DNA from 3 places in the Pantoea sp. LS15 genome. Region 1 is predicted to be linked to each of the others. Evidence: predicted binding sites of a transcription regulator. Region 1 holds the regulator's gene; each other region holds the start of a gene.
What was found. Region 1 encodes LexA, which represses DNA repair genes until DNA is damaged. Its sites were predicted from a motif close to TNCTGTATGTACATACAGNA; they were not measured.

Region 1 (13,275 bases):
CCAGCCATCTGGTGAAAATCGACTATCCGAAATTTATCGTTCACGGTACGAAAGGCTCGTTTATCAAGTCCGGTATCGACCAGCAGGAGACCAGCCTGAAGGCCAATATCATGCCAGGTGAACCGGGCTTTGCGGCGGATGATTCGGTTGGCGTGCTGGAATATGTGAAGGCGGATGGCACGACTGCCAGAGAAGAGTTGAAGCCCGAGGTGGGTGATTATGGCCGCGTGTACGATGCACTGTTTGCGACTATCAATAGCGGTGTAGCGAATTACGTCAAGGAATCTGACGTACTGACTAACCTTGAAATCCTTGAACGGGCCTTTGAACAGGCTTCTCCTGCCACGGTAACCCTCGCGAAATAAGCAAAAATGGCTCCTCTTCACTTGTTCATAATTTTTGAACAGAGGAGTCAATTTTCACCCTCTATGATCCCAGGCCGTTTGCGTCCACACTTACTCCATCGAAACGAACTGAGGGTGAAAACAATGATCTACTTACGCAAAGCAAACGAACGTGGTCACGCGAATCATGGCTGGCTGGACTCATGGCATTCATTCTCGTTTGCCGACTACTACGACCCAAACTTCATGGGCTTCTCCGCACTGCGCGTGATTAACGACGACGTGATTGATGCAGGGCAGGGCTTCGGCACCCACCCGCACAAAGACATGGAAATTCTGACCTATGTGCTGGAAGGCGCGGTTGAGCACCAGGACAGCATGGGCAACAAAGAGCAGGTTCCTGCGGGCGAGTTCCAGATCATGAGCGCGGGTACCGGGGTGCGTCACTCTGAGTACAACCCGAGCAAAACGGAAAAATTGCACCTGTATCAAATCTGGATTATTCCAGAAGAAACCGGCATCACGCCACGCTATGAGCAGCGCCGCTTCGACGCGAAACAGGGTAAACAGCTGGTGCTGTCCCCGGATGCGCGAGAAGGCTCCCTGAAAGTGCATCAGGATATGGAACTGTATCGCTGGGCGCTGGCGAAAGACGAACAGTCTGTTCATCAGATTGCTGCTAACCGCCGCATCTGGATCCAGGTGGTGAAAGGTGAAGTCACCATCAACGGTACTAAAGCGACAACGGCTGATGGTCTGGCCATCTGGGACGAGCAGGCGATCTCCGTACACGCTGACAGCGAAAGTGAAATTCTGCTGTTTGACCTGCCTCCGGTGTAATAAATCATAAATAAATGCCCAACCTTCCCTCTGACAGGGGAAGGTTGGGCTTTGTCCGTGATAAACTGAGCAAATCTCTCACTTCAAGATTTCTCAGGACGATGAAAAAGAAACGCCCCGTACTTCAGGATGTCGCCGACCGCGTTGGTGTGACCAAAATGACGGTCAGCCGATTTTTACGTAACCCGGAGCAGGTTTCCGTGGCGCTGCGTGGCAAGATTGCCGCGGCTCTTGATGAACTGGGGTATATCCCTAACCGCGCACCCGATATTCTCTCCAATGCGACCAGTCGTGCGGTGGGCGTCCTGCTTCCCTCTTTAACCAACCAGGTTTTCGCCGAAGTGCTGCGCGGAATTGAAAGTGTGACCGATGCGTTTGGTTATCAGACCATGCTTGCGCACTACGGGTACAAGCCGGAGCTGGAAGAGGAACGTCTTGAGTCCATGCTTTCCTGGAACATCGACGGCCTGATCTTAACGGAACGTACCCACACGCCGCGCACGCTGAAGATGATTGAAGTGGCGGGCATTCCGGTGGTGGAGCTGATGGACAGCCAGTCCCCATGCCTCGATATCGCCGTGGGTTTTGATAACTTCGAAGCGGCACGTCAGATGACGGCGGCGATTATCGCGCGCGGTCATCGTCACATCGCCTATCTGGGAGCGCGTCTTGATGAACGTACTATCATCAAACAGAAGGGATACGAGCAGGCGATGCTCGACGCGAACTTAGTCCCGTACAGCGTGATGGTGGAGCAGTCCTCTTCCTATACGTCGGGTATTGAGCTGATGCGTCAGGCGCGGCGCGAGTATCCGCAACTGGACGGTATTTTCTGTACCAACGATGACCTTGCTGTCGGTGCAGCGTTCGAATGTCAGCGTCTGGGACTTTCCATCCCGCGTGATATGGCGATTGCCGGTTTCCACGGCCACGATATCGGCCAGGTCATGGAGCCGCGTCTGGCGAGCGTCCTGACACCGCGTGAACGTATGGGCCGTATTGGCGCAGAACGCCTGCTGGCGCGCATTCGTGGCGAGACGGTTACCCCTAAAATGTTAGATTTAGGTTTCACCTTGTCACCGGGTGGATCTATTTGAGCTGACAAATTTGAACTAGCTCACACTTATTCACTTCTCGCACGTTTGGATATTGCTTCTATTTTGCCCCAGCAGGACAATGTTACCGATAACTGTTACCCGTAACAATTGACTGAGGGACACCCTTTGAGCACGACTAATCATGATCACCACGTCTACGTCCTGATGGGCGTTTCCGGTAGCGGGAAATCAGCCGTGGCCAGCGAAGTGGCGCATCAACTCCAGGCTGCGTTTCTTGATGGTGACTTCCTCCATCCGCGCAGCAATATCATGAAAATGGCCTCTGGCGAGCCGCTGAACGACGACGACCGCAAACCGTGGTTGCAGGCGTTGAATGACGCCGCGTTCGCGATGCAGCGCACCAACAAAGTTTCCCTTATCGTTTGCTCCGCGCTGAAAAAAACCTACCGCGACCTGCTGCGTGACGGCAACCCGAACCTCTCTTTCATCTACCTGAAAGGGGATTTTGAGGTGATTGAAAACCGTCTTAAGGCGCGTAAAGGTCACTTCTTCAAAACTCAGATGCTGGTGACGCAGTTCGAAGCGCTGCAGGAACCGGGTGAAGATGAGAAAGATGTCTTAGTGGTTGATATCGATCAGTCACTGGAAGGTGTTGTTGCCAGCACCATCGAGGTCATTAATAAAAGGCAGTAAGTTTTGAGTATATTAACGCTTGTTTTGACAGCAGTGGGTTCCGTGTTGCTGCTGCTGTTTTTAGTGATGAAGGCGCGTATGCACGCTTTCGTTGCTTTGATGGTGGTTTCTATTGGTGCAGGTCTCTTTTCTGGAATGCCGCTCGACAAAATCGCTGCGACAATGGAAAAAGGGATGGGCGGTACGCTGGGCTTCCTGGCGATTGTCGTCGCGCTTGGGGCAATGTTTGGCAAGATTTTACATGAGACAGGCGCTGTTGATCAGATAGCCGTCAAGATGCTGAAATCCTTCGGACATAACCGTGCGCATTATGCGATTGGCCTGGCCGGTCTGATTTGTGCGCTGCCGCTGTTCTTTGAAGTGGCGGTTGTGTTGCTGATTAGCGTGGCCTTCTCTATGGCGCGCCACACCGGGACTAACCTCGTGAAACTGGTTATCCCGCTGTTTGCGGGCGTGGCTGCGGCCGCTGCGTTCCTGCTGCCTGGGCCAGCACCGATGCTGCTGGCATCTCAGATGCACGCTGATTTCGGCTGGATGATTCTGATTGGCCTGTGTGCGGCAATCCCGGGGATGATTATTGCCGGTCCGCTGTGGGGCAACTTCATCAGCCGTTACGTTGAACTGCACATTCCGGATGACATCACCGAGCCGCACCTGGGCGAAGGTAAAATGCCTTCCTTCGGTTTCAGTCTGTCACTGATCCTGCTGCCGTTGGTGCTCGTTGGGCTGAAAACCATTGCCGCGCGCTTTGTGCCGGTGGGTTCCAGCGCGTACGAATGGTTTGAGTTTATTGGCCATCCGTTCACGGCGATCCTGGTGGCGTGTCTGGTGGCGATTTATGGCCTGGCGATGCGTCAGGGCATGCCAAAAGATAAAGTAATGGAAATCTGCGGTCATGCGCTGCAACCAGCCGGCATTATTCTGTTGGTGATTGGTGCGGGCGGGGTGTTCAAGCAGGTTCTGGTTGATTCCGGCGTGGGTCCAGCTCTGGGTGAAGCGCTGACTGGAATGGGCCTGCCGATTGCGGTGACCTGCTTCGTGCTGGCGGCTGCAGTGCGTATTATCCAGGGTTCGGCGACTGTCGCGTGCTTAACCGCCGTGGGGCTGGTAATGCCGGTGATTGAACAGCTGCATTACTCCGGTGCGCAAATGGCTGCGCTGTCTATCTGTATTGCGGGCGGGTCTATCGTGGTTTCTCACGTGAATGACGCAGGCTTCTGGCTGTTCGGTAAATTTACCGGTGCCACCGAAGCACAGACGCTGAAAACCTGGACGCTGATGGAAACCATCCTCGGTACGACAGGCGCAATTGTCGGGATGATTGCCTTTACGCTGCTGAGCTAAATGCGGTGATGTGGCAAGGCTAAAAATAAGGCCCGGTAGCGTTAAAGCTTACCGGGCCTTAATCATTCTGCGAATGACAGGCCGGGAAGAGTGAAAACTCCGCCCGGCTTTTTATTATCACTCGCCCTGCGTTGAACTCTCAATCGTCAGACGCACATCAGACGTAATCAGTTCAGCCAGCATCTGGTAGACCTTCAGCGTCTCTTCCGGCTCGGCATCACCCGTATCACTGATAAAGCCTTCATCACGCAGCGTCAGAACCAGTGAACTGAAGACCGCTTTGTCGAAGAATTCAGGAGCGTTAATACCGTGCAGAACGGACAGGCGCTGTGCCAGCGTCCGGCTCTCTTTCTCCAGCGTTCCACGGTTGATAGACGGGTTCGCACTGAGCAACCAGAATGTAATGGCATAACGTTGCAGCGTTTCACGTGCACCGGCCGCCAGCAGTTGCAGGGTACGGGAACGTGACGGATTGATGTGCAGCTCGTCGTTCACAACGGTGATCAGCCCCTGACGACGCAGTTCTTCCGTCAGTTTATCCAGCTCGCCAGCCAGCTCATCCTTGCTCCAGCGCAAGAACAGCTCCGCTTTCAGCATCGGGTAGAGCGTGTCAACGTGACGCAACAGCTCCTGACGTGAAATGCGACGATGCTGGGTGATGATAGCTGCCATGAGTGACGGAAGCATCAGCATATGGGCAATATTGTTGCGATAGTACGTCATCAGCACGGCCTGCTCGCGCGGCAGAATGACGATGTCGCCGATCGTGTCTTTTTCGACTTCAAACTTGTTCATCTGCAAAGCGTGATCAATAAGCTCACTGGCGCTCGCAGAAGGTGCCGTCGAGTCAACCGAGTACGGGACGTTACGCATCATATCGAGATAACAATCCAGCTGCTCTGTCAGTTGTTCGCGAGTCAGCGAGCGCTGACGAGACGCCAGAAGCGCGGTACAACACAGGTTCATGGCGTTAGCCGCACCAGCGTTGTTAATGCGCACCATCAGCTCAGACGCGATGCCGTTGACCGTTGGCGTCAGCCAGGCTGGACGAACGGCTTCGATAGGGTCGATAGACTCGCGCCACTCCGGAACGTGATGGTTCAAGTACGTCATCAGCGGCATCGGCTCGCCAAAGTTCACATAGCCCTGGCCGAGATTACGGAGCTTGCTCAAACCGCGCAGCATTTGCGGCAGGCTCTCTTTCTCTTTGGTTGCACCACGCAGCTCTTTAGCGTAAGTCCCCACCTCCATCACATGCTCATAGCCGATGTAGATTGGTACCAGTGTGATTGGACGGGTTCCTCCGCGCAGCATGGCCTGAATGGTCATGGACAGCGTGCCGGTCTTCGGATCGAGCAGACGTCCGGTACGGGAGCGGCCACCTTCCACAAAGTACTCAACGGAATAACCGCGGCTGAACAACTCACCCAGATACTCGCGGAACACCGTGGAGTAGAGTTTGTTGCCCTTAAAGGTACGACGAATAAAGAATGCACCCAGACGGCGGAAAATCGGGCCAGCTGGCCAGAAATTCAGGTTGATGCCGGCAGCGATATGCGGCGGTACCAGCCCCTGGTGATAGAGCACATAGGAGAGAAGCAGGTAGTCCATGTGGCTGCGGTGGCAGGGGACATAGACAATTTCATGGCCATCGTGCGCCAGTTGGCGTACACGCTCGGCGTTATGGACGTTGATGCCCTGATAGAGACGGTTCCAGGTAAAGCTGAGAATACGATCGGACAGGCGAATCATCTCGTAAGAGAAGTTCGCTGCAATCTCTTCCATCAGTGCAATGGCGTTCTGCTGGGCTTTCTCATGCGAAATCTTCTTGCTGCGTGCTTCGTCTTCAACGGCACGGGCAATCGCTTTGGAGGCCAACAGCTTGTTGAACAGATCCTGACGCGCCGGGAGACGCGGCCCAACGGCAGCGAGGCGCTGACGGGCGAAGTGCATACGCGCTACGCGCGCCAGTTTTTGCGCGATGATCTTGTCGGTGCCATGCTCGTCCGCCATACGACGCAGCGAAACGGAAGGGGAGAAGCGCACAAAGCTGTCGCGTCCCAGCCAGGAGACCGCGAAGAACTTCTGGATGCCGTTAAGCATGCGCAGCGGTGGATTCTCTTCACCTTTTTCACGACCCGGGCGACGACCAAACATCACCGATACTGGCACCATCTGCACATCCAGATCAGGATTGCTGCGGTGCAGGTCGAGATAGTCATGGAACAGCTTGATGGACTCTTCTTTCGGCGTGTAATAGGTAAACACGCGCGGTCCACCGTGAATGAACACGTAGCGCGGCAGCAGCGTACCGTCAACTTCAAGCGGTTCAAGCGGGTCAGGTAAGTCATGCGCCAGGCATTGGGCGCGAAGCGTCAGTAAGTCTGCCTTCGAGTTATAAGGCAAAACGTACATAATGGGGCGCGACGTATCGAGCCCTAATTCCAGCGCGGGTTCTGCTGGGATAGACTTGCTTTTTACCAGGATGCTTAATGGTAAATTAAGTAATTTGTAGTAAATTCGTGGCCAGCCGGACATAAACGATGTAAAGCCTCTGGTTAATAATGCAATTGCGGCGCAAGGATAACAGAAAGCGCGCAAAATTTCTGTTGTTACCCGTCATACTTCAGGCGGCAGCGAAACGCGCTGCCACTCTAGTTACTGACGCTATTTCCAATAAAAGGTTCTTTTAATGGCCAATAATACCACTGGGTTAACCCGAATCATCAAAGCCGCCGGCTATTCCTGGAAAGGTTTCCGTGCCGCGTGGATCAATGAAGCCGCCTTTCGCCAGGAGGGCGTCGCCGCTATCATCGCGGTGATTATCGCCTGTTTCCTTGATGTTGATGCAATAACACGCGTTCTTCTGATCGGCTCCGTACTGTTGGTGATGATAGTGGAAATTCTCAATAGCGCTATTGAGGCTGTTGTTGACCGGATTGGCTCAGATTTCCACGAGCTCTCTGGCCGGGCAAAAGACATGGGCTCCGCTGCCGTGTTGCTGGCGATTATTACTGCGGTCATTACCTGGGTCACGCTGCTTTGGTCACATTTCCGATGAGCCTCGAGGAATAATTAAGTCCCTGGTTTTTTGTGCAGTTTTTGGTTCCAAAATCGCCTTTGACTGTATATACTCACAGCATAACTGTATATACACCCAGGGGGCGGAATGAAAGCGTTAACGACCAGGCAGCAAGAGGTGTTTGATCTCATCCGGGATCATATCGGCCAGACGGGTATGCCACCCACGCGTGCGGAAATCGCTCAGCGTCTGGGCTTCCGTTCTCCGAATGCTGCCGAAGAACACCTGAAAGCGCTGGCGCGTAAGGGCGTGATTGAGATTGTTTCGGGCGCGTCACGCGGTATCCGCCTGCTGGTGGAAGAAGAGACGGGCATTCCGCTGGTGGGGCGTGTTGCGGCCGGTGAGCCTTTACTGGCACAGCAGCATATTGAAGGCCACTACCAGGTCGATCCGGGGATGTTTAAACCAAGCGCTGATTTCCTGCTGCGCGTAAGTGGCATGTCGATGAAAGACATCGGTATTCTTGACGGTGATCTGCTTGCGGTTCACAAAACGCAGGATGTGCGAAACGGCCAGGTTGTGGTCGCGCGTATTGATGACGAAGTCACTGTTAAGCGTCTGAAAAAACAGGGTAATACCGTACAGTTGCTGCCTGAAAACAGCGAATTCTCCCCGATTGTGGTGGATCTTCGCGAGCAGAACTTCTCTATCGAAGGGCTGGCAGTAGGGGTGATTCGCAACGGCGAATGGCTGTAATCTCTTCCTGACAGGCTACGGCGTTGCTGTAGCCTGATTCCTTTACCTCTCCCGGTATTTTTCATGTCACTGCTGACGGCATCAGATAAGGCATTGTGGCGTCTTGCACTGCCGATGATTTTTTCCAATATCACCGTGCCCCTGCTGGGTCTGGTAGATACTGCTGTTATTGGCCATCTGGATTCACCTGTTTATCTTGGCGGTGTGGCGATTGGCGCGACGGCAACCAGCTTCCTGTTTATGCTGCTGCTCTTTTTGCGCATGAGTACTACCGGGCTCACGGCACAGGCATATGGTGCCAGAGATCCGCTGCGTCTGGCGCGCGCGTTGGTGCAGCCGCTCATTCTGGCGCTTGGTGCGGGGGCATTAATTGTTGTATTGCGCTCGCCCCTGATTGACCTCGCGCTTCACATCGTTGGCGGTAACGAGGCGGTACTGGAGCAGGCGAGACGTTTCCTTGAAATCCGCTGGCTCAGTGCACCCGCATCACTGGCTAACCTGGTTCTGCTGGGGTGGTTACTCGGCGTGCAGTATGCCCGCGCCCCCGTCATTCTGCTGGTGGTGGGAAACCTGCTCAACATTGTGCTTGATGTCTGGCTGGTAATGGGTCTGCATATGAACGTGCAGGGGGCTGCACTGGCGACGGTAATTGCCGAATACGGGACTTTTATCATCGGCCTGTGGATGGTCTGGCGTGTGCTGGCGATGCGCGGGATCTCTCTTGCGCTATTAAAAAACGCATGGCGCGGCAATATCCGTAAGCTGCTGGCACTCAACCGTGACATTATGCTGCGTTCACTTCTCCTTCAGCTCTGTTTCGGCGCGCTGACGGTTTTCGGGGCTCGGCTGGGGCCAGACATCGTTGCGGTCAATGCCGTATTGATGACGCTGCTGACCTTTACCGCTTACGCGCTGGACGGCTTTGCCTATGCTGTGGAAGCGCATTCCGGGCAAGCGTACGGTGCGCGCAAAAGCGGGCAGCTTCAGGATGTCTGGCGGGCAGCCTGTCGTCAGTCGGGGTTGGTGGCGCTGGCATTTGGTCTGGTTTATGCCGTTTTTGGCGAGCAGATTATTGCGTTACTCACCTCACTTCCCACACTGCGTGAACTGGCGAGCCACTATCTCATCTGGCAGGTGATCTTACCGGTAGTCGGTGTCTGGTGTTATCTGCTGGACGGCATGTTTATTGGTGCGACGCGCGGGGCCGAAATGCGCAACAGTATGGCGGTGGCGGCAGCCGGGTTTGGTCTGATGCTGCTGACGCTTCCCTGGCTTGGCAATCACGGTTTGTGGCTGGCGTTGGCCGTTTTCCTCTTGTTGCGGGGGCTGTCTCTGGCCTTTATCTGGCGCCGTCACTGGCGAAACAACACCTGGTTTCCTTCCCGTCACGATATATCTTGATGGTTAAAGATTCCGAATATCAAAGTGGCGGCAGAATCCTTAACTACAATAATTATCACGTCCAGCAGAAAAGAACGTAACGGACGTTACGACCTAACGCTTAACATGAGGACACGATGATGAATAAAGACGAAATCAGCGGCAACTGGAAGCAGTTCAAAGGTAAAGCGAAAGAACAGTGGGGTAAGCTGACGGATGACGATATGACCGTCATTGAAGGTAAACGCGATCAGCTTGTCGGTAAAATCCAGGAGCGTTACGGCTACGCAAAAGACCAGGCGGAAAAGGAAGTCGGCGACTGGGAAAAACGCAACGACTACCGCTGGTAACCGGGTTATACCCGCAAGTACAAGGAAGTACACCCTGAGGGCGGCCATGAGCCGCCTTTTTCATTGCTAGCGAGGTTTTTTCTTCACAACAATTGTGTGGTCGTGCTGGCACTTGTCGTGATGGCTGCATGATTCCACTTCGACACAGGCAGAGCACAGCCCGTGTGCTTCAATAACGTTATGACGCAAGGCAAAGCCCATTTTGGCCGCCAGCGTATGCATAATGTCTTCAACACCTTCAGCCCCTTCTTCTTTCACCACGCCACAGCGGTCACAGATAAACATCGCCGATGTGTGGGTTGGCTGGTCAAACAGATGACACAGCACATAGCTGTTTGTGGATTCAACCTTATGCACGAAACCTTGTTCCAGCAGGAAATCCAGCGCGCGATAAACCGTAGGCGGTTTGGCCTGCGGCTCGCTTTCGCGGAGCAGGTCGAGCAGATCGTATGCGCTGATGGCTCCCTGTTGCAGACTCATCAGGCGTAATACCTCAAGGCGCTGCGGAGTCAGGCGCACATTGCGTTGCGCGCAGAGCTTTTCGGCCTGCGCTAACAGCTCTTTTGTGGACTTATCCATTTAGCACCCCGGATGTTATAGGACGGAAAACCCTCACTTTATCATGTTCTGCTAAAAACACCGAGATCCGCCTGTCTGTGCTATACCTGACGCATTGCAAACCGGGAAATTAACAATGAAAAGACCTGACTGTATTCGACACTGGCGCGATGTGGAAGGCGCTGATAACTCAACTTATCCCGACAGTGACGAGCGTTTTTCCATCGGTGCGCCGTTGGCTCGCAAGCTCGGGCTTGGGCGTATTGGCATCCATCATGAGCGTTTACCCCCCGGACGTCGGACATCCTATCCCCATGCGGAAAGTGACGAAGAAGAGTTCATTTATGTGCTTGAAGGATATCCTGAAGCCTGGATTAATGGCTATTTGTGGAAACTTGAACCTGGCGATAGCGTAGGGTTTCCCGCCGGAACGGGTATCTGCCATACCTTTATCAACAACACGGACGAAGAGGTTCGGCTCCTGGTGGTGGGCGAAGCCAACAAGAAGCACAACCGCATCTACTATCCGCTCAACCCAGTATATGCCGCCACGCGAGAGGATCGCTGGGTCGATCACCCGCCCCAGTTTTTCGGGCCGCATGATGGAAAACCTGGGAAAAAATAATTTCCTCTTCTATAAATATTGAGGACCGTCACAAATTACAACAGGTCTGGTTAGAATTTAACTTAAGGAAATGGCGGGTCTTTTTGTACTTATTCACAGCAATAGTTCGTACCTGTTTGGGTGATAACAGACAGGGGTTATTTCATAACAGACTATAAGACGAGCATACTGTGAAAAAACATTTTAAATTTTCGGTGGTTAGCATCGCTGTCTCCTTGTTTATGGCAAATCAGGCCGGAGCAGCCAATACCTGGACAGAAGCACGTAGCGATGCAATGGGAGGAACTGGGGTCGCGGCTGGGAGCTATGGCAGCGGGGTGTTAATCAACCCGGCGTTGCTTGCAAAGGCGAAACCTGACGATGGCATTACGGTGATCCTGCCCTCTATCGGTGCGCAAATTTCAGACAAAGACAATCTGCGCGATAAGATTGATGACATCAGTGATGATGTCAGCAACTATCGCAGTACCCTGGATAATATCAATCCTATCGATCTCCTTAATCCTTCCAGCGCTGCATCGCGACAGGTCTCTGCCGCCGCAGGTGACCTTGCCGATCAACTGGATTCACTGAAAGGGAAAACCGCCAGCGGTAAAGCCGGGGGTGGGATTGCTGTAAGTATTCCTAATGACGTGCTCTCAGTGGCCTTCGTGGCCAAAGCCAATGCACGTGCTCGCGTGAGCTCTTACATCGATCAGGGCGATATCGACAAATTGCGCGCGGTGGAAGCCGTTCCGGCGGCCGTATTTGGGGTTGACCCGAATGATTTGAAATCAAAGGGTTTTGGTCGTGCGGCAATCGTTTCAGACTATGGTGTGGCAGTAGCGCGTCAGTTTGATATCAGCGGCGTGCCTGTTTCCGTGGGTATCACTCCTAAGCTGCAACAGACCTGGCTCTATAACTACACGGTCTCGATCTACAACTTTGACAGTGGCGATATCAACAGCAGCCGCTATCGCAACGACGATACCGGGTTTAACGTTGATGCCGGCCTTGCTGCTGATTTCGGCGAAAACTGGACGGTGGGTTTGACCGGGAAAAACCTTTTCTCGCGCGATATCGATACCAAAGTAGTGGATGGTGTGCGTGATACTTATCAAATCAGCCCTGTCGTTACGGCGGGTGCGGCCTGGCATACCGATCTCCTGACGCTGACAGCGGATGGTGACCTGACCGAAACCAAAGGTTTTAAAAGCGAAGAGAACTCCCAATATGTTGGCGTGGGTGCGGAAGTGACGCCATTGGGCTGGCTGGCGGTTCGCGCAGGTTATCGTGCCGATGTGAAAGACAATGACAGCAATGTCTTTACCGCGGGTGTGGGGTTTGCACCGCTTAACACGGTTCATATCGACCTGATGGGTCTGTATGGTGAAGACGAAACCTGGGGTGCGGGGGCGCAACTGAGCATGACGTTCTAAAGTCCACCGGAGGCGCTGCGCCTCCGGCTTTTCTTTGTGCTATAGTAGCGCCCCTTTTCACCAGATGCTTAAAACTTCGCCATGTCGTCAGAATTACAGACTGCTTTCCCTGCACACCGTTTCTCCATTGCGCCAATGCTCGACTGGACGGACAGACACTGCCGCTACTTCCTGCGTCAGCTCTCCCGTCATACGTTGCTGTACACCGAAATGGTCACAACCGGTGCGATTATTCACGGTAAAGGAGACTATCTGGCTTACAGTGAAGAGGAGCACCCGGTTGCCCTGCAGCTTGGCGGTAGCGATCCGGCCGCGCTGGCGCACTGTGCGAAGCTGGCAGAAGAACGTGGTTACGATGAGATCAACCTGAACGTAGGCTGCCCGTCTGACCGCGTGCAAAACGGTATGTTTGGCGCGTGCCTGATGGGGAATGCACAACTGGTGGCAGACTGCATTAAGGCGATGCGCGATGTCGTCTCCATTCCGGTGACGGTCAAAACCCGTATCGGGATTGACGACCAGGACAGCTACGAATTCCTGTGTGATTTCATTAATACGGTATCCGGAAAAGGTGAGTGTGAGATGTTTATCATCCATGCACGTAAAGCCTGGCTCTCCGGCCTTAGCCCGAAAGAGAACCGTGAAATCCCGCCACTGGACTACCCGCGCGTGTATCAGCTGAAGCGTGACTTCCCGCACCTGACGATGTCAATCAACGGTGGCATCAAGTCGCTGGAAGAGGCCAAAGCGCATCTGGAACATATGGATGGCGTGATGGTCGGGCGCGAGGCGTATCAGAACCCGGGCATTCTGGCGACGGTCGATCGTGAAATCTACGGTGTAGAAGGCGCAGATACCGATCCGGTTGCGGTGGTACGTGCCATGTA
Region 2 (4,438 bases), on a different contig from region 1:
CGTTTATGCACTAACTTTATGATCTGGCAGACAACATGGGAGAAACAACATGTGGCAGGCTATCAGTCATCTTTTAAGTGAGCAACTGGGTGAAGGTGAAATTGAACTGCGTAACGAACTGCCAGGCGGAGAGATCCACGCCGCGTGGCATTTACGCTACGCAGGACGCGATCTTTTCGTTAAATGCGATGAGCGGGAGCTACTTCCGATCTTTACCGCCGAAGCTGACCAACTGGAACTGTTGTCGCGCAGTAAAACGGTGACTGTCCCCCAGGTTCTGGCCGTGGGGAGTGATCGCGACTACAGCTTTCTGGTCATGGAATATCTCTCTGCCCGTCCGTTAGATGCCCATAATGCTTTCATTCTCGGCCAACAGTTAGCACGCCTGCATCAATGGAGCGACCAGCCGCAATTTGGTCTCGATTTTGACAACGATCTATCCACTACCCCGCAACCTAATGCCTGGCAGCGTCGCTGGTCGACGTTTTTTGCTGAGCAACGCATTGGCTGGCAACTTGAGCTGGCCGCAGAAAAAGGGCTGGAATTTGGCAATATTGATGCCATCGTCGAGCACGTTCAGCAGCGTCTGGCATCTCACCAGCCTCAGCCTTCTCTGCTACACGGCGATCTGTGGTCAAATAATTGCGCACTAGGCCCCAACGGCCCTTATATCTTTGACCCGGCCTGCTACTGGGGTGACAGAGAGTGCGATCTGGCAATGCTGCCGCTGCATCCGGAACAGCCACCGCAAATATACGATGGGTACCAGTCGGTTTCGCCCCTGCCGCCCGGTTTCCTCGATCGCCAGCCGGTGTATCAGCTTTATACGTTGATGAACCGTGCCATCCTGTTCGGTGGAGAACACCTGGTCAACGCACAGCGGGCCCTTGAACGCATACTTGCCGCGTGAAGACAGATAAGGGTGGCTCTCGCGCCACCCTTATCTGTTACAGAAAACCGAGCACTGAGAAGAAGAAGTACCCCGCCACAATGATGATCACCGGGAGGATATAGAGCGGGAAAATTTGCAGAAAAATGGTGTGACGCGGCACAACAATGCGGGATTCAATCTGCTCCCGGCTCATTCCTTCCGGGCCTTTGGCCTGCTCCAGAATTAACTGGTCCTCAACTCCTTCGCGTAGAAAGCGCGTCTGACGGCTCATTCGTGCGCCAGAGGCCTGCAATGCGAGGGCGATAAAGATCAGTGCGTAAATGACCCAAAAGCCGATATTCAGTTGCTGGTGAAAATCCGGGGTGGGTGAGTTAAACCAGAAGACATTCAAGAATGGCGTATTAAAACGAATCATATCAATCATGACATGCGCAAAATCAAGCATTACCGCATTAATACCCGGCTGTTTTTCGCTGTGATCGTACATAAATTTCAGTACAGAGATCAGCGTAGAAATGACTGCTGGAATAAAAATCACCCAGCCAGCAATACGTTTTAAGACCGCGATGCGTCCAGCTTGTTGATACGTCATCAGTTCCTCTTCATATAGACGCGTTATTTGTGCCTAAGTCTACCTGCTGGTCATCAATTTCGCCCGATCTTTAAAGGCAATATGCTAAATTGCAGGTTGTGCTTAGCACTTATCGTCTGTCGAACACCCTGGATAAGGAGACGTTGTGATGTCGACACCGCGCCAAATTCTTGCCGCAATTTTTGACATGGATGGATTACTGATCGATTCCGAACCGTTGTGGGATCGCGCCGAACTGGACGTCATCGCCAGCCTTGGCGTGGATATCAGCCGCCGTAATGAACTTCCTGATACGCTTGGCCTGCGCATTGATATGGTCGTCGATCTGTGGTTTGCCCAACAACCGTGGGTTGGCCCGGGTCGTGACGAAGTGACCGCACGCATTATCAGCCGCGCCATCTCGCTGGTAGAAGAGAACAAGCCACTACTGCCTGGCGTTCGTGAAGCCGTCGCACTGTGTAAAGCTCAGGGGTTGAAAGTCGGTCTGGCCTCTGCTTCACCGCTGCATATGCTGGAAAAAGTGCTCATCATGTTTGAACTGCGCGACAGTTTCGACGCGCTGGCATCAGCGGAAAAATTGCCTTACAGCAAACCGCACCCGCAGGTCTATCTGGACTGTGCCGCTAAGCTGGGTCTTGATCCGCTCAACTGCGTTGCGCTGGAAGACTCCGTAAACGGTATGGTGGCGTCGAAAGCCGCACGTATGCGCTCCATTGTGGTGCCTGCTGAAGAAACCCGCCACGATCCCCGGTTTGCCCTTGCCGATGTGAAGCTCACTTCACTGGTCGGGTTGACGACGCATCATCTGCAGGGCGGTTAATGCCTGCGTTGAGTTTGTGACAAACAGTTACACCGTCACCTCTTCCGCCTACTGTATAAAAACCCTATACTGTATGAATTGACAGTTTTGTGGGTTTTATCATGACGGCGGAAGGCCACCTGCTTTTTTCTATTGCGTGCGCAGTATTTGCCAAAAACGCTGAACTTACCCCCGTGCTGGCACAGGGGGACTGGTGGCATATTGTCCCTTCCGCCGTATTGACCTGTTTGCTGCCCGACATAGACCACCCCAAATCCTTCCTTGGGCAACGCCTGAAGTGGGTCTCGAAACCCATCGCCCGCGCATTTGGCCACCGGGGGTTTACTCACAGCCTGCTGGCCGTGTTTGGCCTGCTGACGCTCTTCTACTTAAAAGTGCCCGAAAGCTGGATTGTCCCTGCGGATGCCATCCAGGGGATGGTGCTGGGCTATTTAAGCCATATTCTCGCCGATATGCTGACGCCTGCGGGCGTGCCGCTGCTTTGGCCATGCCGCTGGCGTTTTCGTTTTCCCATCCTTGCACCGCAGAAAGGTAACCAGCTTGAGCGCGTATTGTGCATGGCGCTGTTTGCCTATGCTGTCTGGATGCCGCAAACATTGCCCGAAAACAGTGCAGTCCGCTGGTCTTCCCAGATGATTAATTCGCTGCAATTTCAGTTCAATCGTTTTATTCATCATCAAATCGAACAGTAAACAGACAAAATTACCGCATTTGTCATAACCCATTCCATTTGGATATAAGCGCTACATCACACTTCTGCTAACCTTCCGCCAACAGGATCGGTAAAAACCGACCCCATAATAAATCAGGAGAACGGGGATGAATTTTCCACTCATCGCGAACGTCATTGTGTTCGTTGTATTGCTATTGCTTCTCGCGCAGGCGCGCCACAAACAGTGGAGTCTGGCGAAAAAAGTACTGGTTGGTCTGGTCATGGGTGTTGTATTTGGTCTGGCATTACAGGCGATTTATGGCTCCGACAACCCAGTTCTGAAAGATTCCATTCAGTGGTTCAACATTGTCGGTAACGGCTATGTCCAGCTGCTGCAGATGATCGTTATGCCACTGGTGTTTGCCTCTATTCTGAGTGCCGTTGCCCGCCTGCATAACGCGACCCAACTGGGTAAAATCAGCTTCCTGACCATTGGTACGCTGCTGTTTACCACGCTGATTGCAGCGCTGGTTGGTGTACTGGTCACCAACCTGTTCGGCCTGACTGCCGAAGGGCTGGTTCAGGGAACGGCTGAAACAGCGCGTCTGACCGCGATTCAAACTAACTACGTGGGGAAAGTAGCTGATCTCACCGTGCCGCAAATGGTGCTCTCCTTCATTCCGAAGAACCCGTTTGCTGACCTGACCGGTGCCAACCCAACTTCCATCATCAGCGTGGTCATTTTCGCCGCGTTCCTGGGTGTGGCGGCACTTAAACTGCTGAAAGACGATGCACCAAAAGGTGAACGCGTGCTGACCGCTATCGATACCCTGCAAAGCTGGGTGATGAAGCTGGTTCGTCTGGTAATGCAGTTAACCCCTTATGGCGTTCTGGCACTGATGACCAAAGTGGTTGCTGGCTCTAACCTGCAGGACATCATCAAGCTGGGTAGTTTTGTGATTGCCTCATACCTGGGTCTGGGCATTATGTTTGTGGTGCACGGTATCCTGCTGGGTGTGAACGGCGTTAGCCCGCTGAAATACTTCCGTAAAGTCTGGCCGGTACTGACCTTTGCCTTCACCAGCCGTTCCAGCGCTGCGTCTATTCCGCTGAACGTTGAAGCACAGACCCGCCGTCTGGGCGTGCCAGAGTCTATCGCCAGCTTCTCAGCCTCTTTTGGTGCCACCATCGGTCAGAACGGTTGTGCGGGTCTCTACCCGGCGATGCTGGCGGTGATGGTTGCGCCAACCGTGGGTATCAATCCACTTGATCCAGTCTGGATTGCTACACTGGTTGGTATTGTGACCGTAAGTTCCGCAGGTGTTGCGGGTGTTGGTGGTGGCGCAACCTTCGCCGCGCTGATTGTGCTGCCTGCACTGGGACTGCCGGTAACGCTGGTCGCGCTGCTGATCTCCGTTGAACCGCTGATCGACATGGGCCGTACTGCGCTGAACGTAAGCGGCTCAATGACAGCCGGTACGC
Region 3 (13,275 bases), on a different contig from region 1:
CACCCGCCGTCAGGTTGAAATATTCAACGTTCTCAAATTCCGCATCCTGCATCATGGCTTTTAATGTGTCCTGATCCGGGTGCATGCGAATAGATTCAGCCAGATAACGATAGCTTTCCGCGTCGTTTGCCACCAGCTCACCAATGCGAGGGAGCACATGGAATGAATAAGCGTCGTAAGCTTTGCTCAGTGGTTCAATAATCGGTTTCGAGAACTCGAGCACCAGCAGGCGTCCACCCGGCTTCAGCACGCGGTACATAGAGCGCAGCGCTTTCTCTTTATCAGTGACGTTACGCAGACCGAAGGAGATGGTAATGCAGTCAAAAGTGTTGTCCGGGAATGGCAACGCTTCGGCGTTCGCCTGCACATATTCCACATTCCCCACCACGCCGATGTTACGCAGCTTTTCGCGTCCCATTTTCAGCATTGAATCATTAATATCTGCCAGAACGACACGGCCGGTTTCGCCCACCAGACGAGAGAACTTCGCAGTTAAATCGCCCGTACCACCAGCTAAATCAAGCACCGTTTGTCCACGACGCACACCGCTGCAGTCGATGGTGAAGCGCTTCCACAAGCGATGAATACCGAATGACATCAAGTCATTCATCACATCGTACTTCGCCGCCACAGAGTGAAATACGTGGGCCACCATGTCAGCTTTCTGCGCTTTGGCAACAGTCTGAAAACCAAAGTGCGTCGTGTCTTGTGAATCGTCAACCATCTCAGAGCCTGCTTATCAGTAAAATGTTTGTGAAGTGTACCAGATTGGACGCGTTTGCCCTACGATTCAACCACCGCGAAACAAACGGGTTGGCTGCTCATCTGGCGATAATTCCGCTGCTAAATCGTTGTCTTCACTGTTTGTCTTTTGTTCAGCACTGCCTTCACGCAGGCGGAACTCCTCGTCCTGCGACGTGGCCTGTTCAACCAGTTCCGGATTAATCTCGCGTTTTACTTCGACGCCCAGACTACGGAATGCCTCAGCTTGTGCCAGTAAGTTGCCACGTCCGGAGGAGAGTTTTTTCATTGCCTGACGGTAGTTATCCTGCGCGCGGTCGAGGCTTTGTCCAACCGAGGACATATCGTCCACGAACAGACGCATTTTGTCGTACAGCTTGCTGGCTCGATCGGCAATCTGTTGCGCATTGCGGCTCTGGTGTTCATAGCGCCACAGGTTCGCAATGGTTCGCAAGGCCACCAGCAACGTGGTGGGGCTGACCAGCATAATGTTATTTTTCAGCGCTTCGGTGATCAGTTCAGGCTGCCTGTCGAGTGCCAGCAGGAAGGCCGGTTCAACCGGAATAAACATCAGCACGTAATCCAGTGAGCGAAGGCCCGGCAGTTGCTGGTAGTCTTTTCGGCCCAGCAGACGGATATGGTTACGCACGGAAGCAATATGCTCCTGCAGCGCCGACTCTCGGGTGTAGTCATCTTCCGCATTAAAGTAGCGCTCATACGCCACCAGCGTCATTTTGGCGTCGATAACAACGTCTTTACCCTGCGGCAGACGCACAATCACATCTGGCTGCATGCGCGAACGGGCATCATTTTCGATGCTAACCTGTGTTTCATACTCATAACCTTCACGCAGGCCAGAGGCCTCAAGCACGCGGGTCAGAACTACTTCCCCCCAGTTTCCCTGGGTTTTATTATCCCCTTTAAGCGCACGAGTCAGGTTGACCGCCTCCTGCGCCATCTGTGCATTTAGTTGCTGAAGATTGCGGATCTCATGGGCCAGCGTGTGCCGCTCTCGAGCCTCCTGACCAAAACTGTCCTGCACCTGACGACGAAAACCGTCCAGCTGTTCACGCAGGGGCGTCAGCAGGCTGTTCAGGCTCTGGCGATTCTGTTCATCAACGCGGCGGTTGCTGTGCTCGAAAATGCGGTTGGCGAGGTTTTCAAACTGTTCGCTGAGGCGTTGCTCGCTGTTAATCATCTGGCGGATTTTGTCTTCCGCATGCAGCTGGGTGGATTCAAGACGGGTGGTCACTTCGCGGAGATCAGCCTCCAGCGAGGTGTTGATATCCCGCAGGTTGCGTAGTTCGTTGTTGAGCAACTCGCACTCATCGCGCCAGTGCTCGCTCAGAGCAAGCTGCTGTTTTGCCGCGCTTAAATCGGCGACCATCTCTTCTCGCTCGGCCAGTTGGTCGGCCTTCTGCTGTGCATGCTGGTAGCTGGAAATAAGCCAGCCAATCCCTAAGCCCACCAGCGCAATCACCGCGTAAATCAGGATCGAGATATCCACAATGCCCCCTGCATCAACGTATTACCTGCACAAAATAGAATTGTGCTGTATAAACGTCCAGTTTGAAAGGGTTTTCCTGCGAGGCGCTACGCAAAAAATAAAGGCCGAACGTGTCGGCCTTTTATTGCATGCAGAAGAGAGGACTAGATCAGGCGACGCGCCGCTTCAACCACGATTTTCACAGCATGACTTTCAGTCTGCTTCATGGTTTCGGCATTCGGGATCTCCTGCTGCGTACGGTTGACGATAACGCCCGCCACCATACCGGCACGCAGACCCTGGCTTGCGCACATGGTCAGCAGCGTCGCAGATTCCATTTCGTAGTTCATTACGCCCATAGACTGCCACTCTTCCATAGAGCCTTTGAAACGGCTCACCACGCGACCAGAGAAGGTGTCATAGCGCTCCTGGCCTGGGTAGAAGGTATCGGAAGAGGCAGTTACACCCACGTGCGTGGTTGCGCCCACAGATTTCGCCGCTTCAACCAGCGCAGTGGTACATTCGAAGTCTGCCACTGCCGGGAATTCCATTGGCGCGAAGTGCAGGCTTGCCCCGTCCAGACGAACGGATGCGGTGGTGACCAGCACGTCACCGACATTGATATGCGGCTGAATAGCGCCAGTAGTACCGATACGCAGGAAAGTACGAATGCCCAGTTGCGCCAGTTCTTCAACAGCAATAGAGGTCGACGGACCACCGATACCGGTTGAGCACACGATCACGGCTTTGCCATCCAGCTCTGCACGCCAGGTGGTGAATTCACGATGGGCTGCCAGCTTAACCGGCTTATCCATCAGCGCGGCGATCTTTTCCACACGCTCAGGATCACCCGGGACGATAGCGAGCGTAGCCCCTTGTAAATCGTTTTTGGTGAGGCCGAGATGAAAAACATCAGACTTAGACATAGGTGACTCCTCTGTGGGTCGGTTAGTCAGAAGAAGTAAAATGGTACTTTACAGAAGCAATACGCATAATTTCGTGATGAACTTCACCATGAATGAAAATGATTGCAGTAAATTTCCATAAAAAGGCGATTTACATCACATTAACAAGTTATATCGTGGTGTGCTGCACAAAAGATAGACCGTTTAAGGCACTGTGGGTTGTTAACCTGGTGTCTATATTTACCTTTGCGCTAACTCATTGGTACGGAGAATGCCATGACTGAAAAAATCGGTTTTGCACCTGCTGCAGCCCCGCATGCTTCAACCATCGTTTCAACGCCCGAAGAGGCCATAACGGCGGGTGAGACCTCCATCCCCTCGCAGGGGGATAATATGCCGGCTTACCACGCTCGGCCAAAATCAGTAGAGGGTCCTCTGCCCATCGTCATTGTGGTTCAGGAAATTTTTGGTGTTCACGAACATATCCGCGACCTCTGTCGCCGACTGGCGCTGGAAGGGTATCTGGCCGTTGCACCAGAACTCTACTTCCGTCAGGGCGATCCGAACGACTATAACGATAGTCCAACATTGCTTAGCAATCTGGTCAGCAAAGTCCCTGACGCGCAGGTCATGGCCGATCTCGACCACGTTGCCAGTTGGGCAGCACGTAACGGCGGTGATGCACATCGTCTGATGGTGACGGGTTTCTGCTGGGGAGGGCGTATCAGTTGGCTGTATGCCGCTCATAATCCGCAGCTTAAAGCCGCAGTGGCCTGGTATGGAAAACTGGTGGGCGCAAAAACGCTAAATTCGCCGAAATATCCGGTAGATATCGCCACTGAGCTAAATGCCCCAGTATTAGGGCTCTATGGCGGCCAGGACACCGGTATTTCGCTTGAATCAGTAGAGACAATGCGTCACGCACTCCGTGCGGCAAATGCGAAGGCAGAGATTGTAGTGTACCCGGATGCCGGGCATGCATTTAATGCCGATTATCGTCCGAGTTATCACGAGGAATCTGCAAAAGACGGATGGCAGAGAATGCTGGCGTGGTTCAACCAGCACGGTGGTAAAAAAGGATAAAAGCAAAAAGCCCGGTAGCGGCGACGCTTTACCGGGCCTACGATTTATCACGCCTGACGCAAATTCTGCGCCGCCTGCACCATGTTCGCCAGTGCTGCGCGGGTTTCCGGCCAGCCGCGGGTTTTCAGGCCGCAGTCCGGGTTCACCCACAGACGCTCTGCCGGGATACGCTGCGCGGCTTTCTGCAACAGCGCCTCAATCCACTCCACGCTCGGTACGTTAGGAGAGTGGATGTCGTACACACCCGGCCCGATTTCATTCGGGTAGTCAAACTCCTCAAAAGACTCCAGCAGCTCCATGTCTGAACGCGACGTCTCGATGGTGATCACGTCAGCGTCCAGCGCGGCTATCGAATCCATGATGTCGTTAAATTCGCAGTAACACATGTGGGTGTGGATCTGGGTGTCGTCCTTCGCGACCGCGGCGTTGATGCGGAAAGCCTCCACGCCCCATTTCAGGTAGGCATCCCAGTCGCTACGACGCAACGGCAGACCTTCGCGCAGTGCTGGTTCGTCGATCTGAATAATGCCAATGCCTGCAGCTTCCAGATCCGCCACTTCATCACGCAGTGCCAGCGCAATCTGTTTGGCGATGGTTTCACGAGTCACGTCTTCACGCGGGAAGGACCAGCAGAGAATCGTTACCGGACCCGTGAGCATACCTTTCACCGGTTTATCTGTCAGAGACTGGGCATACTTCGCCCATTCAACGGTAATCGCTTCCGGACGGCTGATATCACCGATCACCACCGGCGGCTTCACGCAGCGAGAACCGTAACTCTGCACCCATCCATTTTGGGTAAAGACGAAGCCGTCCAGATACTCACCAAAGTATTCCACCATGTCGTTACGCTCGGCTTCACCGTGCACCAGCACGTCCAGGCCTAAACGCTCCTGCTCGATAATTGCCTGCTTGATGTGTTCGGCGATGCCGGTGCGATAGTGGTTCGCATCCAGATTGCCCTTTTTGAAGTCCAGGCGCAGGCCGCGGATCTCGGTAGTCTGCGGGAAAGAACCGATCGTCGTGGTTGGCCACGCGGGCAGTTTAAAGCGAGCGCGCTGGGCTTCGGCGCGCACTTCATAGGTGCTCTGGCGCTGACTGTCCTGAGCCGTGATGGCTGCCAGACGTTTTTCGACTGCCGGGTTGTGTACGCGAGCCGAGTCACGGCGCGCCAGGATCGGTGCGCTCCATTCGGTAATCGCTGCCGTGTCTCCCGTGTTCAATGCGTCACGCAGCAGCGTCAGCTCCTCACACTTCTGCAAGGCAAAGGCAAACCAGCTCTTCACTTCTGCGTCCAGACGGGTTTCAACGCTGAGATCAATTGGGCTGTGCAACAGTGAGCAAGACGATGCCACCCACAACTCACGTTTGCCGACGATGTCTTTAATCTGAGCGTATTTCTCTGTGAGATCGGCACGCCAGACGTTACGGCCATTAACCAGACCAGCCGAGAGCAGCCAGTCCGCAGGCAGGCGTTTGTGCAGCTCAGCAAGATTATCTTTGCCGTGTACCAGGTCAACGTGCAGACCCTGCACTGGCAGCACGGTGATGGTCTTCAGGTTTGGCGTCACGCCTTCGAAATAGGTGGTCAGTAGCAACTTCACCTGTCCGGCAAGTGCGTCATACGCCGGTTTGAAGGCATCGAGCCATTCCTGCGGCAACTCGAGTACCAGCGCAGGTTCGTCGATTTGTACCCACTGGATACCGCGTTTGCCCAGCTCAATCAGCACCTGTTTGTAGACCGGAAGAATGTCGTTCAGCAGGCTGAGGCGATCAAACTGCTCACCCTTCACTTTGCCAAGCCACAGGTACGTAACCGGCCCCAGCAGCACAGGCTTCACCTGGTGGCCCAGCGCCAGCGCTTCGTCCACTTCATCCAGTAATTGCGTCCAGGTCAGTTTGAACTGCTGACCTTTCACGAACTCCGGCACCATATAGTGATAGTTGGTATTAAACCACTTGGTCATTTCAGCCGCTGCCGCTGGCTCACCTGTTGGCGCGCGGCCACGGCCGATGCGGAACAGGGTGTCGATATCTACCGATCCATCTTTGTTCTGATGACGAGTCGGCACGTTGCCAAGCAGCAGGCTGGTCGTCAGAACATGGTCGTACCAGGCGAAATCGCCCACCGGCAGCAGGTCAATGCCCGCCTGTTTTTGTTGATCCCAGTGACGCGCACGCAGTTCGCGTCCAACGGCCAGCAGTTCTTCACGGGTGGTGCTTCCCGCCCAGTAGCTTTCTTGTGCCTTTTTCAGCTCGCGACGCAGGCCAACGCGAGGGAAACCGAGAGTGTGATTGCGGATTGTCATGTCATGCCCCTTGTCAATTTTCAGTATTTAGACGTCCAGATGTTTACACATCCATAATTGGCAGTTACTGTATATTCCTCAAGCGCAAAATGTTCATGGCGAAGTGAAGGACTTTCATGATCGAGATAAAACACCTGAAAACGCTACAAGCGTTGCGGAACTGCGGTTCTCTTGCGGCGGCAGCAGCCACGCTGCACCAGACCCAGTCTGCCCTTTCTCACCAGTTCAGCGATCTGGAACAACGCCTCGGCTTTCGTCTTTTTGTGCGCAAGAGCCAGCCGCTACGCTTTACGCCGCAAGGTGAGATATTGCTGCAACTGGCAAATCAGGTGCTGCCGCAAATTGCCAGCGCCCTGCAGTCCTGTAACGAGCCGCAACAGACCAAACTGCGTATCGCCATTGAATGTCATAGCTGCATTCAGTGGCTGACCCCCGCACTTGAGAATTTCCGCCAGAAGTGGCCGCAGGTGGAGATGGACTTTACATCCGGGGTGACGTTTGACCCGCAGCCATCGCTCCATCAGGGCGAGCTGGATCTGGTCATGACCTCTGATATTCTGCCGCGCAGCGGCCTGCACTACTCCCCAATGTTTGATTATGAAGTTCGTCTGGTGCTGGCGCCGGACCACCCGCTGGCGGCCAAAACGCGCATCACACCGGAAGACCTGGCGACGGAAACGCTGCTGATTTACCCGGTTCAGCGCAGTCGTCTGGATATCTGGCGTCACTTCCTGCAACCGGTAGGCATTAGCCCGCAGTTGAAAAGCGTGGATAACACTCTGCTGTTGATTCAGATGGTAGCGGCCAGAATGGGTATCGCGGCACTGCCGCACTGGGTAGTGGAGAGTTTTGAACGCCAGGGCCTGGTGGTGACCAAAACCCTGGGTGAAGGATTGTGGAGCCGGCTGTACGCCGCCGTGCGCGATGGCGAGCAGCGCCAGCCGATTACGGAGGCATTTATTCGCTCAACGCGGAACCACGCGTGCGACCATCTTCCGTTTGTGCGGAGCGCGGAGCGACCCAGCGGCGATGGACCCACAGTGAAGCCAGGATCACCGTTCCCCCAATAAGGAAACTCGGCCAGTGGGGTTGCTGCTGCCAGATTGCAAGGTTAACCAGCAGACCCGCAGGCACATGCACGTTGTTCATGATCCCCAGCGTACCGGCGTCGACCTGGGTTGCGCCGTAGTTCCACATGAAGTATCCCAGCCCTGAGGCCACCACACCCAGCCAGACCAGAACGCTCCATTGCACTGTAGTGGTCGGCAGTTTTTGCGGGTTACCGAGCATGAACCACGCCGCTACCGCGACAATCGCGGCCCCCATATAGAACCAGGCGAACGCGTTATGCTGCGGCATCGGACGGGTTTCCATCAGACGTTTGTAGCCCACCATACCGATGGCGAAACTGATGTTGGCGAGCTGGACGAACATCAGCCCGGTCCAGAAGTGGTCGCTGACTTTGTCATAGCGAATAATCGCCGCCCCAATAACTGCCAGTGCTGCGCTCAGCAGGTATCCCCAGCGTAAACGGCGCTTGCTGAGCAGATCGTAAATCAGTGTGATGTAGAGCGGCGTGAGTACGGTAAAAAGCAGAAACTCCGAAACAGACAGGTAGACGTAGGCCCGAAAGCTGAACAGATACATGATGCCGAGCTGCATCGCCCCCACCAGCATATACAGCACAATAGTTTTCAGCGATTGCCCGCGCGTACGCAGAAACGGCAGGAACACCAGCGCCGCCAACCCAACACGCATCAGCACCGAGAAATAACTGTCGACCGAACCAGCAAGATATTCGCCAATCAGGCTAAAGGAGAAGGCCCACAGGATAGTGGTGATAATGAGTAGCGCCACAATGCTTGTCTCTCTGAAAGAAGGACAGGCATTGTAGCGAACTCTTCAGTTGACAACTGAGCAATAATTGCCCGCTTGAAGATTATTCAAGGAACAGCTTGCGCAGATATTTTGGTACCGCGTTGTCGCCGTTGGTGCCGATGACTTCCAGCTCCGGGTGCAAATCTTTCAGACGCTGGTGCGCGTTCTCCATAATGCAGCCCTTGCCCGCCATAGAGAGCATTTCGGCGTCATTCATGCCATCACCAAAGGCGATACAGTCTTTCAGTTCAAAGCCCAGCCGTTTCGCAACAGCTTCCAGCGCATGACCTTTCGACACGCCGCCCGCCATTACTTCCAGACAGGTCAGGGTCGAGAAACTCACGTTAACACGGTCGCCCCAACGAGCGTTGATCGCCTGCTCCAGCGGCAGCAATTCTTCGTGGCTTTCGCAGGTGAAGAACACCTTGCTGATACCTTCAGGTTCAAGCAGGGCTGGCTCGTACAGGGTGTAGTTGAATACCGCTTCCTTGAAGAAACGCATTTCGTCAGGGCGGTGGCGGTTCATAAACCACTCATCATCGCGATAGACATTAGTCACGATATCCGGGTTGTTGTGCACCACACCGAACAGATCGGCGGCGATATCGCGATCCAGATTGTGGGTAAAGATCAGGTTTCCATCGGTATCATGTACGCGCGCACCATTGGAGGTGATCATGTACGATTTGATTTCCAGATTATCGCGGATCTGCCCCACGTCTACGTGGTGGCGGCCAGTGGCAAACACAAAGTTCACGCCACGGGCAGTCAGAAGCTTTAGGGTCTCTTTCGCGTAAGGCGACAGGGTGTGGTCGGGGGAAAGCAGCGTGCCATCTAAATCAGATGCAACAACCTGGTACATAGGGAAATTTAACCTCAATAAAAAATCAGTTATACCTGTTGAAAAATTCAACAATGGCGTTGAGCGCGACTGAGCGCATAGCGTCCTTTTCAAAAAGGATCTCATGGTACGCGCCGTTGATGACCAGCGGTTTTCCCCCTTCACAGGGATGACCGGCGGCAGCGCGGAGTTCACAAAAACGATCGTGCATGCGGTTATCCACCACACGCTCTTCTTCAGCCTGAATCAGAAGTGTTGGCGTGTCATCATCACCCGCACCAGCAAGCACCTGTTCCCCGGCAAGAATACCTTCCCGGACCCAGTGATAGGTCGGGCCGCCAACGCGCAGGCGTGGTTCATCGGCATAAAAACGCAGGTTACGACGATAACGCTGTCGGCTGTGGGTTAACACGTTCATCGCAAACGGCAATGCACGCCAGCGCCCCGTCCCGATGGCATAGCCTTCACGAATGCGCTGATGGCCCTCAGCCCAGTCGAGAATATGGCGCACCATCCAGTCAGGAAAACGCATGACGATGCCATACATTGGCGCGGTGAGCGCAATGGCATCGCACTGGTGCTTATAGCGCTGTAAAAATAGCGTAGAGATTGCCCCACCCATAGAGTGCGCCAGAATATAGCGCTTACGCCATGGACCAGGTTCAACTTCCTGCTGCCAGAACGCGGCAAGATCGTCGACATAATCGCTGAAGTTATCCACATGACCGCGGTGCGTGTCCGATAACAGACGACCAGAAAGCCCCTGCCCGCGATGGTCGATAATCAACACATCAAAGCCAAGATGGACAAGATCATAAGCCAGCTCGGCGTATTTGATGTAGCTCTCGATGCGCCCAGGGCAGACGACGATCACCCGATCGTTTTTCACATTGCGGAAACGCACGAAGCGTACCGGAATATCACCGACGCCCGTAAACTCATCTTCCTCACGCTGCCGCCAGAAATCGGTCAGCGGCCCCATAGAGAAAGCAGCAAATGCGTTTTCTCGTGTTTCCCAGTCCTTTTTCTGCTGAAACATCGGGTTTCCACTCACGTAAGCCAAGGAATATCGTTTTTTCGTAGCAGGTCACAAAATGACTCAACAATAGCGTATTGTGGCATAAAAATAGACGGTTCGGGAGCTTCAAATGACCTTCGAGTGGTGGTTCGCCTACCTGCTGACATCCATTATCCTCAGCCTTTCACCGGGCTCAGGTGCTATTAACACAATGACTACCTCCATCAACCACGGTTATCGCGGTGCGGCGGCGTCGATCGCCGGTTTGCAGACCGGGCTGGGCATTCATATTGTGCTGGTCGGGATTGGTCTGGGGACGCTGTTCTCCCGCTCTGTGCTGGCGTTCGAAGTACTGAAATGGGCCGGTGCAGCGTACCTGATTTGGCTGGGTATTCAGCAGTGGCGGGCGGCAGGTTCGATTAATCTCAACACGCTTGCCCAGTCGCAAACCCGTGGTCGTCTGTTCAAACGCGCGGTGTTCGTAAACCTGACCAACCCGAAAAGCATTGTTTTCCTGGCTGCCCTGTTCCCGCAGTTTATCGCTCCACATCAACCACAGGTGATGCAGTATGTGGTGCTGGGCGCGACCACCATTATCGTCGATATCATCGTGATGATTGGTTATGCGACGCTGGCACAGCGAATTGCGGCGTGGATTAAAGGGCCTAAACAGATGAAGGCCCTGAATAAAGTGTTTGGTTCGCTGTTTATGCTGGTGGGCGCGCTGCTTGCATCAGCGCGTCACGCTTAGCGAGAAATGATGAGATGAATACCAAAGCCGGCGAACAGCGCGCCGGCAAAGCCGTCGATCCACTTCGCGATGCGCTGATAGCCACGGCGCATCGCCGGTAAGGCAAACAGGCTTGCAACGATGGTGAACCACGCAAACGTCTCAACGACGATCAGCAGGAAAATCCCCCAACGCGCACCCGCGCCGACACTATCTCCCACGAACAAAGAGAACACGGAGCCGAAATAGATAATCGCTTTTGGGTTTGCCAGATTGGTCAGCAACCCTTTGACAAAGCTGCGGCCGCCCGTTGCCAGCTCCACCTTTGGCTCTTCCGGTTTTTTCTCTTCTTTCTTCAGCGCCCCGCGCAGCATCTGGTAGCCCATCCAGCACAGATACAAGCCACCGCCGACCATAATGATGTTATGCAGCCACGCCATCTTCGCCAGGATCAGGTTCAGACCAAGCAGTGCAACCGCCGCCCAGACCATCACGCCCATGGTGATACCCAGTACACCCATCATCGCCTCTTTGCGGGAGCGGCTGACGGCCGTTTGTGATACGAAGAAAAAGTCAGGACCCGGGCTCATCAGCGCAACGATGTGCACTAACGCCACGGTGAGAAATAGCATTAACATAATTCGCTCGCGGGGAAATAATTCAGTGAGTCATCATCCTGGCACTTTTTCGCCCTGCTGACTACTCCTCATCATCACCATCGGCGTGTGAGCGGATGAGCGCCATAAACTCTTTGCCAAAGCGTTCGAGCTTACGCGTGCCGACACCGTTGACGCTGAGCATTTCGCTGGCGCTCAGCGGCATCTGTTCGGCCATCTCAATTAGCGTCGCGTCGTTGAAGACGACATAAGGCGGGATATTCTCTTCATCGGCAATGGCTTTTCGCAGCTTGCGCAGTTTGGCAAACAGCTTACGGTCGTAATTACCGCCGTAGGATTTCTGCATCACGCGCGGCTTGAGGGCGATGACGCGCGGTACCGCAAGCTTAAGTTCGACATCACCGCGCAGCACCGGACGCGCGGCTTCGGTAAGCTGAAGCGCAGAGTGCTGGGCGATATTCTGTGTGGCAAAGCCAAGGTGAATTAGCTGACGAATAATACTGACCCAGTGCTCGTGACTCTGGTCCTTGCCAATACCGTAGACAGGCAACTTGTCGTGGCCCATATCGCGGATACGCTGGTTGTTGGCACCGCGCAGTACTTCCACCACGTAGCCCATCCCGAAGCGTTGATTGACACGGTAAATGGTCGAGAGCGCCTTACGCGCATCCATCAGACCATCGTATTGTTTAGGGGGATCAAGACAGATATCGCAGTTACCGCACGACTCCTGACGCCCTTCGCCAAAATAGTTGAGCAGCACCAGACGACGACAGGTTTGCGCTTCGGCAAAGGCCCCCATCGCATTGAGCTTGTGGCGCTCAATATCCTGCAACTGCCCCTGCGGTTTCTCTTCCAGACAGCGGCGCAGCCATGCCATGTCGGCTGGGTCGTAAAACAGCATCGCTTCCGCAGGCAGGCCATCACGCCCGGCGCGGCCGGTTTCCTGGTAGTAAGATTCGATATTGCGCGGGATATCGAAGTGCACCACAAAGCGCACGTTGGGTTTATTAATCCCCATCCCGAACGCCACCGTCGCGACCACAATTTGCAGGTCATCACGCTGGAATTTCTCCTGCACGTCGGCGCGGATGTGGTTTTCTAACCCGGCATGATAAGCCGCAGCGCTAAAGCCGCGGTTTTGCAGACGCGCGGCGGTGTCTTCCACTTTTGCGCGGCTGTTGCAGTAAATAATGCCAGACTTTCCGCGCTGTTCCTGCACATAGCGCAAGAGCTGATCCAGCGGTTTGAATTTTTCCATCAGCATATAGCGGATGTTCGGGCGATCGAAACTGCTGACCTGAATCAACGGGTCGTTCAGCCCCAGCAGACGGACAATATCCAGCCGGGTGGTGTCATCCGCCGTGGCGGTAAGCGCCATAAACGGCAGTTCGGGGAAGCGCTGACGGAGCTGGCCGAGGGCCGCGTATTCCGGACGGAAATCGTGTCCCCACTGGGAGATACAGTGCGCTTCATCTACCGCCAGCAGGACCGGATTCCAGTGCGCGAGATGGTCAAGGAAGTTATCCAGCATCAGGCGTTCCGGCGCGATATACAGCAGGCGGATCTGCCCGGTGCGGCAACCTGCCATCACCTCTTGCTGCTGCTCGCGGGTCTGTGTGGAGTTAAGACAGGCCGCCGCCACGCCGTTGGCAAGCAGTTGGTCA

Region 2: HED65_RS16510 (metal-dependent hydrolase) is a predicted target of LexA. The motif match lies at 2,372-2,391, and genes of this name have one in related genera.
Region 3: metR (HTH-type transcriptional regulator MetR) is a predicted target of LexA. The motif match lies at 6,590-6,609, and genes of this name have one in related genera.

The regions. Positions count from the first base shown of each region.
Region 1 covers NZ_JAAVXA010000013.1:62,229-75,503, reverse strand. Annotated here, with positions in the region: gene HED65_RS17600 (oxidoreductase) at 1-365, shown strand, start outside; gene HED65_RS17595 (pirin family protein) at 489-1,184, shown strand; gene gntR (gluconate operon transcriptional repressor GntR) at 1,286-2,281, shown strand; gene gntK (gluconokinase) at 2,408-2,935, shown strand; gene gntU (gluconate transporter) at 2,939-4,279, shown strand; gene plsB (glycerol-3-phosphate 1-O-acyltransferase PlsB) at 4,397-6,817, opposite strand; gene HED65_RS17570 (diacylglycerol kinase) at 6,972-7,340, shown strand; gene lexA (transcriptional repressor LexA) at 7,449-8,057, shown strand; gene dinF (MATE family efflux transporter DinF) at 8,121-9,458, shown strand; gene HED65_RS17555 (CsbD family protein) at 9,578-9,787, shown strand; gene zur (zinc uptake transcriptional repressor Zur) at 9,854-10,366, opposite strand; gene HED65_RS17545 (cupin domain-containing protein) at 10,482-10,970, shown strand; gene HED65_RS17540 (conjugal transfer protein TraF) at 11,141-12,388, shown strand; gene dusA (tRNA dihydrouridine(20/20a) synthase DusA) at 12,470-13,275, shown strand, end outside.
Region 2 covers NZ_JAAVXA010000012.1:233-4,670, reverse strand. Annotated here, with positions in the region: gene HED65_RS16525 (fructosamine kinase family protein) at 50-910, shown strand; gene HED65_RS16520 (YniB family protein) at 948-1,484, opposite strand; gene hxpB (hexitol phosphatase HxpB) at 1,633-2,304, shown strand; gene HED65_RS16510 (metal-dependent hydrolase) at 2,406-2,996, shown strand; gene HED65_RS16505 (L-cystine transporter) at 3,124-4,438, shown strand, end outside.
Region 3 covers NZ_JAAVXA010000017.1:52,664-65,938, reverse strand. Annotated here, with positions in the region: gene ubiE (bifunctional demethylmenaquinone methyltransferase/2-methoxy-6-polyprenyl-1,4-benzoquinol methylase UbiE) at 1-724, opposite strand, end outside; gene rmuC (DNA recombination protein RmuC) at 791-2,248, opposite strand; gene udp (uridine phosphorylase) at 2,392-3,153, opposite strand; gene HED65_RS20020 (dienelactone hydrolase family protein) at 3,409-4,215, shown strand; gene metE (5-methyltetrahydropteroyltriglutamate--homocysteine S-methyltransferase) at 4,263-6,524, opposite strand; gene metR (HTH-type transcriptional regulator MetR) at 6,641-7,594, shown strand; gene HED65_RS20005 (carboxylate/amino acid/amine transporter) at 7,482-8,381, opposite strand; gene yigL (sugar/pyridoxal phosphate phosphatase YigL) at 8,464-9,264, opposite strand; gene pldB (lysophospholipase L2) at 9,290-10,282, opposite strand; gene rhtB (homoserine/homoserine lactone efflux protein) at 10,392-11,012, shown strand; gene rhtC (threonine export protein RhtC) at 11,009-11,629, opposite strand; gene recQ (ATP-dependent DNA helicase RecQ) at 11,691-13,275, opposite strand, start outside.